4 regions of the Shigella sp. SIG6 genome follow, and region 2 is predicted to be linked to each of the others. Evidence: predicted binding sites of a transcription regulator. Region 2 holds the regulator's gene; each other region holds the start of a gene.
What was found. Region 2 encodes CRP, which controls carbon source genes, mostly activating them, when cyclic AMP is high. Its sites were predicted from a motif close to ATGTGANNNNNNTCACAT; they were not measured.
Positions count from the first base shown of each region.

Region 1: a site for CRP is predicted at 1,021-1,038, ahead of bhsA (multiple stress resistance protein BhsA). Genes of this name have one in related genera too.
Region 3: a site for CRP is predicted at 1,351-1,368, ahead of ldtB (L,D-transpeptidase). Genes of this name have one in related genera too.
Region 4: a site for CRP is predicted at 1,001-1,018, ahead of hpt (hypoxanthine phosphoribosyltransferase). Genes of this name have one in related genera too.

Region 1 covers NZ_JBQZXC010000002.1:41,071-43,277, reverse strand. The annotation lists gene ACUU1M_RS00735 (glycine zipper 2TM domain-containing protein) at 1-171, shown strand, start outside; gene comR (TetR family copper-responsive transcriptional repressor ComR) at 233-865, opposite strand; gene bhsA (multiple stress resistance protein BhsA) at 1,106-1,363, shown strand; partial or broken gene ldtC (L,D-transpeptidase LdtC) at 1,446-2,207, opposite strand, start outside.
Region 2 covers NZ_JBQZXC010000043.1:14,236-16,442, forward strand. The annotation lists gene ACUU1M_RS09640 (phosphoribulokinase) at 1-11, shown strand, start outside; gene ACUU1M_RS09645 (OsmC family protein) at 66-470, opposite strand; gene crp (cAMP-activated global transcriptional regulator CRP) at 772-1,404, shown strand; gene ACUU1M_RS09655 (YccS/YhfK family putative transporter) at 1,455-2,207, shown strand, end outside.
Region 3 covers NZ_JBQZXC010000022.1:12,933-15,139, forward strand. The annotation lists gene ACUU1M_RS06025 (anion transporter) at 1-276, shown strand, start outside; gene ldtB (L,D-transpeptidase) at 334-1,254, opposite strand; gene ACUU1M_RS06035 (ABC-F family ATPase) at 1,473-2,207, shown strand, end outside.
Region 4 covers NZ_JBQZXC010000120.1:7,547-9,753, reverse strand. The annotation lists partial or broken gene gcd (quinoprotein glucose dehydrogenase) at 1-940, opposite strand, end outside; gene hpt (hypoxanthine phosphoribosyltransferase) at 1,146-1,682, shown strand; gene can (carbonate dehydratase) at 1,723-2,207, opposite strand, start outside.

The sequences.
Region 1 (2,207 bases), on a different contig from region 2:
ACTACGCAACAGCGTTGTAAAACGGTGTATGACAAGTCAGAAAAAATGCTCGGTTATGATGTGACCTATAAGATTGGCGATCAGCAGGGCAAAATCCGCATGGACCGCGATCCGGGTACGCAGATCCCGCTAGATAGTAACGGGCAACTGATTTTGAATAACAAAGTATAACAAGGCTGTACTCTGCAATTTGGCCCCTCATTCGCTCAGGCTGAGGGGCTTTTTTTGCGACTTATTTCACCAGTTCGGGCCATAAACGCAAAGTCGTTCCGGCAATCTGCATCAGTTTTTCCAGCGATGCACCTTCGCGTGCGCTGATCGACATCCCCTGAATAATACAATTAAGGAATTCTGCCAGATGTGTCACGTCACAGTGGGTCGGGATTTCCCCGCGCGCTTGTCGTTGACATAAAAACTGCTGCAAAGTGCGCTCTTGCATCGCATGGCGTGATTTCAACGTATTGGCGATATCTCCTGAATCTGGGGGGAGGGTGGTGCAGTTGTTGATCATGAAGCAGCCTGCCGGGGTGTCTTTGCTGGTAAAGCAGTTGGCGATGGCAGCAAAATAGTCAGCCAGCGCAGACTCCACGCTTTTCTCTTCACAAAACAGCTGTGCTTCATGCTTAGCGGCAAAACGATCGATATAGCGGTCGAGAACGGCACGAAATAACCCCTCTTTGTTGGTAAATTCCGCGTATAGCGTGGGCGCTTTGGCTCCGGTCGCTTCGACGAGGTCCGCAAGAGAAGTCGCTTCATAACCGTGTTGCCAGAACAATTTCATGGCCTTATCAAGCGCGGCATCCCTGTCGAACACTTTTGGGCGGCCACGGTTTTTTTTTACACATTGTGTTGAGTCAGTTGCCATGATGCCGTTGTACCTGGTGACTGTGAATGAAAGGTTATTATAAAAATAATCACCTCCGTTCACCAGTCCAGATCCCATAAAAATAATTTCTTTCTATTTAACTGAAATTTAAAGATTTTTAAATTAATTAATGATTGTTATAAAAAATATCTTGTATGTGATCCAGATCACATCTATCATTTAGTTATCGATCGTTAAGTAATTTCTTGCGACGTCATTCATCTGCATAAGGCCACTATTATGAAAAACGTAAAAACCCTCATCGCTGCGGCGATTTTAAGCTCCATGTCATTTGCCAACTTTGCGGCTGTCGAAGTTCAGTCAACGCCAGAAGGCCAACAAAAAGTCGGTACTATCAGTGCTAACGCGGGGACAAATCTGGGATCGCTGGAAGAGCAGCTGGCGCAAAAAGCGGATGAGATGGGCGCAAAATCTTTCCGTATTACTTCTGTAACCGGTCCGAATACCCTCCATGGAACAGCAGTAATTTATAAATAAGCATTAACCCTCATTAATGCCTGCTACTGCTGATTTTTTCCCCGCGACATGCCGTGTCGCGGGGATTTTTTTTATCCAGGATTTACAGAGTTTGTGGGCTCACTTGATGACGGCGGACATCCACCGGCATCCCGGAACGGACATCCATCACATGTTGCATCACTTCAGCGTCAGTTTGTGCTGCATCTTTAAATGATTGCATTGCGCTATTCAGCGTAATTGGCAGCAGCTGCGGATCGTCATCAATCTTCTCTGACAGCGGCTGATGTACTTCAACCAGACGCGCACCGTTTGGTTCGGCAGAGACTTTTATCGGAGTGTTGATGATATTCACTTTGGTGCCTGGGGTGACCTGGCTAAAGAGTGTTTTGATATCGTCATCCCGCAGACGAATACAGCCAGAACTTACCCGCATGCCAATGCCGAAATCGGCGTTCGTACCGTGAAGCAAATAAACGCCGCCATAGGCCGCCAGACGAATCGCATGATGGCCCATTGGGTTATCCGGTCCAGCCGGCACTACCGCAGGCAACTCAATTCCCTGTGCTTTATAACGGGCGCGGATGTTTGCCGTTGGCGTCCAGGTTGGGTTTGCACGTTTGTCTGAAACGGTGGTCACCATTGTCGGTGTCACCACCTAACTGACCAATACCTATTGGATACACGGTTACCGAATTTTTACCCGGCGGGTAGTAATAGAGACGCAGCTCCGCAATGTTGATCACAATGCCTTCGCGCGGCGCGTCTGGAAGTAGGGTTTGCAACGGGATCGTTAACACGCTGCCCGCGCGCGGTACGTAAGGATCAACGCCGGGGTTAGCCTGTAACAGAGCGAGAAAGCCGA
Region 2 (2,207 bases):
AAATCGAGTAACTTTACTATTATGCCGGATAAAATACTATCCGGCTTCACAACGGGATAGTTAAGTCACGCGGCAACCACTTCATACGAGTGAGTAATATTCACCGCTTTTTCCAGCATCAACGCCACTGAACAATATTTCTCGGCAGAGAGATCAACCGCACGCGCAACCGCTGCGTCTTTCAGGTCGCGACCGGTGACGATAAAATGCAGATTAATGTGCGTAAACAGGCGTGGTGCCTCTTCGCGGCGTTCAGAGGTCAATTTTACTTCACAATCGACCACATCCTGACGCCCTTTTTGCAGGATCGAAACCACATCGATGGCACTGCAACCACCCGCCGCCATCAACACCATTTCCATCGGACTTGGTGCTTTATCGCCTGAGTTGCCGTCCATTAAAATCTGGTGACCAGAGGCGGATTCGCCCAGAAAAGTTAACCCTTCGACCCACTTCACTCGCGCTTGCATTTTTGCTACTCCACTGCGTCAATTTTCCTGACAGAGTACGCGTACTAACCAAATCGCGCAACGGAAGGCGACCTGGGTCATGCTGAAGCGAGACACCAGGAGACACAAAGCGAAAGCTATGCTAAAACAGTCAGGATGCTACAGTAATACATTGATGTACTGCATGTATGCAAAGGACGTCACATTACCGTGCAGTACAGTTGATAGCCCCTTCCCAGGTAGCGGGAAGCATATTTCGGCAATCCAGAGACAGCGGCGTTATCTGGCTCTGGAGAAAGCTTATAACAGAGGATAACCGCGCATGGTGCTTGGCAAACCGCAAACAGACCCGACTCTCGAATGGTTCTTGTCTCATTGCCACATTCATAAGTACCCATCCAAGAGCACGCTTATTCACCAGGGTGAAAAAGCGGAAACGCTGTACTACATCGTTAAAGGCTCTGTGGCAGTGCTGATCAAAGACGAAGAGGGTAAAGAAATGATCCTCTCCTATCTGAATCAGGGTGATTTTATTGGCGAACTGGGCCTGTTTGAAGAGGGCCAGGAACGTAGCGCATGGGTACGTGCGAAAACCGCCTGTGAAGTGGCTGAAATTTCGTACAAAAAATTTCGCCAATTGATTCAGGTAAACCCGGACATTCTGATGCGTCTGTCTGCACAGATGGCGCGTCGTCTGCAAGTCACTTCAGAGAAAGTGGGCAACCTGGCGTTCCTCGACGTGACGGGCCGCATTGCACAGACTCTGCTGAACCTGGCAAAACAACCAGATGCTATGACTCACCCGGACGGTATGCAAATCAAAATTACCCGTCAGGAAATCGGTCAGATTGTCGGCTGTTCTCGTGAAACCGTGGGACGCATTCTGAAGATGCTGGAAGATCAGAACCTGATCTCCGCACACGGTAAAACCATCGTCGTTTACGGCACTCGTTAATCCCGTCGGAGTGGCGCGTTACCTGGTAGCGCGCCATTTTGTTTCCCCCGATGTGGCGCAGACTGATTTATCACCCCGATATCAACTATGCACTTCGACAAACGCTGGTGCTATGTTTGCCCGTGGCCGTTGGGTTAATGCTTGGCGAATTACGATTCGGTCTGCTCTTCTCCCTCGTTCCTGCCTGTTGCAATATTGCGGGCCTTGATACGCCTCATAAACGTTTTTTCAAACACTTAATCATTGGTGCGTCGCTGTTTGCCACCTGTAGCTTACTGACACAGCTGCTACTGGTAAAAGATGTTCCCCTGCCCTTTTTGCTGACCGGATTAACGCTGGTACTTGGCGTCACTGCTGAGCTGGGGCCATTGCACGCAAAATTGCTTCCTGCATCGCTGCTCGCCGCCATTTTTACCCTCAGTCTGGCGGGATACATGCCGGTCTGGGAACCATTGCTCATCTATGCGTTGGGCACTCTCTGGTACGGATTGTTTAACTGGTTTTGGTTCTGGATCTGGCGCGAACAACCGCTGCGCGAGTCACTAAGTCTGCTGTACCGTGAACTGGCAGATTATTGTGAAGCCAAATACAGCCTGCTTACCCAGCACACCGATCCTGAAAAAGCGCTGCCACCGCTGCTGGTGCGCCAGCAAAAAGCGGTCGATTTAATTACTCAGTGCTATCAGCAAATGCATATGCTTTCCGCGCAAAACAATACCGATTACAAGCGGATGCTGCGTATTTTCCAGGAGGCGCTGGATTTGCAGGAACATATTTCGGTCAGTTTGCATCAGCCGGAAGAG
Region 3 (2,207 bases), on a different contig from region 2:
GGGTTATGGTTAACGGCAGTCGGTTTATCGCAGGTGATCAGTAACGTGCCGAGTACCATTTTGCTGCTCAATTATGTACCTCCGTCTTTATTACTGGCATGGGCGGTAAACGTGGGGGGCTTTGGTTTATTACCAGGATCGCTGGCAAATTTGATTGCGCTACGTATGGCGAACGATCGCCGCATCTGGTGGCGTTTCCATCTCTATTCAATACCGATGCTGTTGTGGGCGGCGCTGGTGGGATACGTTTTGTTAGTTATGATCCCGGCCTGGTAAGGTCTGGCAAATAAAAAAGGCGGATTATGAGTCCGCCTTTGTTTTACGTTTTGACGATTAATTCAGGCGAACCGGCATCCCGGAACGATTTTTGATCGCTTCATCAAGAACAACCTGGTCAACATCTGGCTGACCGGTCACTGTCTGCACGCTCTTCGTCAGGGTAATTGGCACGATTTCCTGACCTTCAAACTGGGCTTCGGTGGTAGACAGCGGGTTATGGACTTCAATATAACGGCTGCCGTCTGGCTCGGTGGTCGCTTTTACCGGCTCATCAATAAACTGTACGCGGGTACCGACCGGTACTTTCTCGAACAGGAATTTGATGTCTTCGTTACGCAGACGCACACAACCATGACTTACACGCAGGCCGATACCGAAGTTGGCGTTGGTGCCATGGATAGCATACAGGCGACCGATGTAGAGTGCATACAGACCCATCGGGTTATCCGGACCTGCCGGAACGACAGCCGGTAGCGGTTCGCCCGCAGCGCGGTACTCTGCGTGCATTTTGGCGGTCGGCGTCCAGGTCGGGCCTGCTTTCTTATGCTCAACTTTGGTGGTCCAGTTGATAGGCGTATCTTTGCCTAACTGACCAATGCCGATCGGCAGCACGATAACGGTGTTGGTCCCTTTCGGATAGTAATACAGACGCATCTCTGCACTGTTAATGACGATGCCTTCATGAACGGTATCCGGCAGGATCAGCTGCTGCGGAATGTTCAGTACAGTACCGCCTTTCGGCAGGAAGGTATCCACACCCGGGTTCGCTTCCATCATATTGGAAAGCCCCATCTGGTACTCCGCGGCAAAATACTCCAGCGGCTGAGTGTTACCTTCAGGAATGGTGATCACCTGATTCTGACCAACCAGGCGACTCCCGTCGGTTGGCAGAGGATAAGTTACCGCAGAGGCGGTACTGCAAAAGCCGACAACAGCGAAGGCCGCTGCGAATAATGTTTTCAATTTCATATTCATGTTAAGCGAGATTTTGTGCCTGGCAGGCCATTGGGTTGAGAATATTAGAGTATTGGAAGCGCATTATAAGTTCATTCCAGCTCACAGTGAAATCAGATGTGTACGAAATCACATTTTTTGCCTTTGGCTTGAGTGTAGACCTTAAGCGAGGAGCAGGATCTTCTTTCAGACTTATGGCATAATGCGCGGTTTGTCATATCTCTTTTCAGGATACGCCTGTGTTAGTTTCCAGTAACGTCACCATGCAGTTCGGCAGTAAGCCGTTGTTTGAAAACATTTCCGTCAAATTCGGCGGCGGCAACCGTTACGGCCTGATTGGCGCGAACGGTAGTGGTAAATCCACCTTTATGAAGATTCTCGGCGGCGACCTTGAGCCGACGCTGGGTAACGTTTCCCTCGATCCCAACGAGCGCATTGGTAAGCTGCGTCAGGATCAGTTTGCCTTTGAAGAGTTCACTGTGCTGGATACGGTGATCATGGGGCATAAAGAGTTGTGGGAAGTGAAGCAGGAGCGCGACCGCATCTATGCTTTGCCGGAAATGAGTGAAGAAGACGGCTATAAAGTGGCCGATCTGGAAGTGAAATACGGCGAAATGGACGGTTACTCTGCGGAAGCTCGCGCCGGTGAACTGTTGCTTGGCGTGGGAATTCCAGTGGAACAGCACTACGGCCCGATGAGTGAAGTAGCTCCTGGCTGGAAGCTGCGTGTGCTTCTGGCGCAGGCGCTGTTTGCTGAGCCGGATATTCTCCTGCTCGACGAACCGACCAACAACCTCGACATCGATACCATTCGCTGGCTGGAACAGGTGCTGAACGAGCGTGACAGCACCATGATCATCATCTCGCACGACCGTCACTTCCTTAACATGGTCTGTACCCACATGGCGGATCTGGATTACGGCGAGCTGCGCGTTTATCCGGGTAACTACGATGAGTACATGACGGCGGCGACC
Region 4 (2,207 bases), on a different contig from region 2:
CGAAGGTTTCGCACAGTTTGCCGTTTTCAGCGTTAATCGCAATCAGGCGACCATCATTCACTGGAAGAATGATACGACGCGGGCAATCCGCCATCACTTCCGGCGAAGCCGTTTCTGCTTTGGCTTCATGATAAGAGACGCCACGGCAGGTTACGTGCTGGAAAGACTCGTTGGTTTTCAGCTCAGGATCGTAATGCCATTTCTCTTTGCCGCTGGCGGCATCAAGCGCAAACAGGCGCTGGTGAGCGGTACACAGGTAAAGGGTATCGCCCACTTTAATCGGCGTCACTTCATTGGTGATTTCACCCGGATCGTTCGGCTGCTTCACATCGCCAGTACGGAACACCCAGGCTTCTTTCAGCTTGTGGACGTTATCGGCGTGAATTTGCTTCAGTGGTGAAAAGCGTTGACCTTCCTGATTGCGGCCATACGCAGGCCAGTCCTGATCGGCAACGGGGGAGATAGCTTCGGCAGGTGTGGCATCGGCGCTTAAGGTGCCGTTGATCTCCTGCGGATCGTTAAATCCGGCCCAGGTCAGGATACCACCGCTAATCAGCAGTGCGACCACCAGTGCGGCAACTGCGCCGCTGGCAGGAATGACCAGGCGACGCCAGACAAACGGCAGGATCAGCCAGATGCCGAAGAAGACCAGAATATCGCTGCGCGGAGTCAGCGCCCAGAAGTCGAAACCAACTTCCCAGACGCCCCAAATCATGGTGCCGAGCAGCAGGGCTGCGTATAGCCAAAGCGCGGCGCGTTTACTGCGCCACAGCATCCAGGCGACGCCGAGCATCACAAGGCCAGCGATAAGGTAGTACCAGGAGCCGCCAATCGCGACCAGCCAGCCTCCGCCAATGAGTAGATACAGCCCGCAAAGCGCTGCAAAAAGGGCTGTTAGCGTGACGAGTAATCGTCGCGAGCCTGTATTGTTAATTGCCATAAAGAGACACCATTTCAATTCATTAATATTTTAGTAGCAATTAATTATAGGTTTTAACATGTGTGACCGTCATCACAATTCGAGCTTTATTAACAGATTCCGCGAATGAATAGTTTTACTGGTATACTGCGTGTCTTGCGCTTTGTTGCGGTGCCAAAACCTGCCCGTGCGAAGTGATTTGTTTTTAAATCATATGGTTAGAGATATGAAACATACTGTAGAAGTAATGATCCCCGAAGCGGAGATTAAAGCGCGTATCGCCGAACTGGGTCGTCAGATTACTGAGCGTTACAAAGACAGCGGCAGCGATATGGTGCTGGTGGGTCTGCTGCGTGGCTCATTTATGTTTATGGCGGACCTGTGCCGTGAAGTTCAGGTATCTCATGAAGTCGACTTTATGACCGCCTCCAGCTACGGTAGCGGCATGTCCACCACCCGTGATGTGAAAATCCTCAAAGATCTGGATGAAGATATCCGTGGCAAGGACGTGCTGATTGTTGAAGATATCATCGACTCGGGGAATACACTGTCGAAAGTGCGTGAGATCTTAAGCCTGCGCGAACCGAAGTCGTTGGCGATTTGTACGCTGCTGGATAAACCGTCCCGTCGTGAAGTGAACGTCCCGGTTGAATTTATCGGTTTCTCGATCCCGGATGAGTTTGTGGTGGGTTACGGCATTGATTACGCACAGCGTTACCGTCATCTGCCGTATATTGGCAAAGTGATTCTGCTGGACGAGTAAGTGTGAAGTTGCCGGATGTGTTGCATCCGGCATGGCATTTTTATTTGTGGTTGGCGTGTTTCAGCTTGAGGTTGGAAATCCCGTGACGGTAACGTTGCTCAAGGGTTTCGCGGTTGGTGGCGGTAACATCCAGATCACGCAGCAAGCCGTCGTGAATGCCGTAGGCCCAGCCGTGAATGGTAACTTTCTGCCCGCGTTTCCACGCTGATTGCATAATGGTGGAGTGGCCCAGGTTATACACCTGTTCCATGACGTTCAGTTCACACAAGGTATCCAGACGGCGCTCTTGCGGCATTTCGCCGAGCAATGAGCTATGTTTGAACCAGATATCGCGGATATGCAGCAGCCAGTTGTTGATAAGCCCCAGTTCCGGGTTTTCAACGGCGGCTTGTACGCCGCCGCAACCGTAGTGGCCACAGATAATAATGTGTTCAACTTCGAGTACATCCACTGCATACTGAACCACGGAAAGGCAGTTCAGGTCGGTGTGAATGACCAGGTTAGCAACATTACGGTGAACAAAGA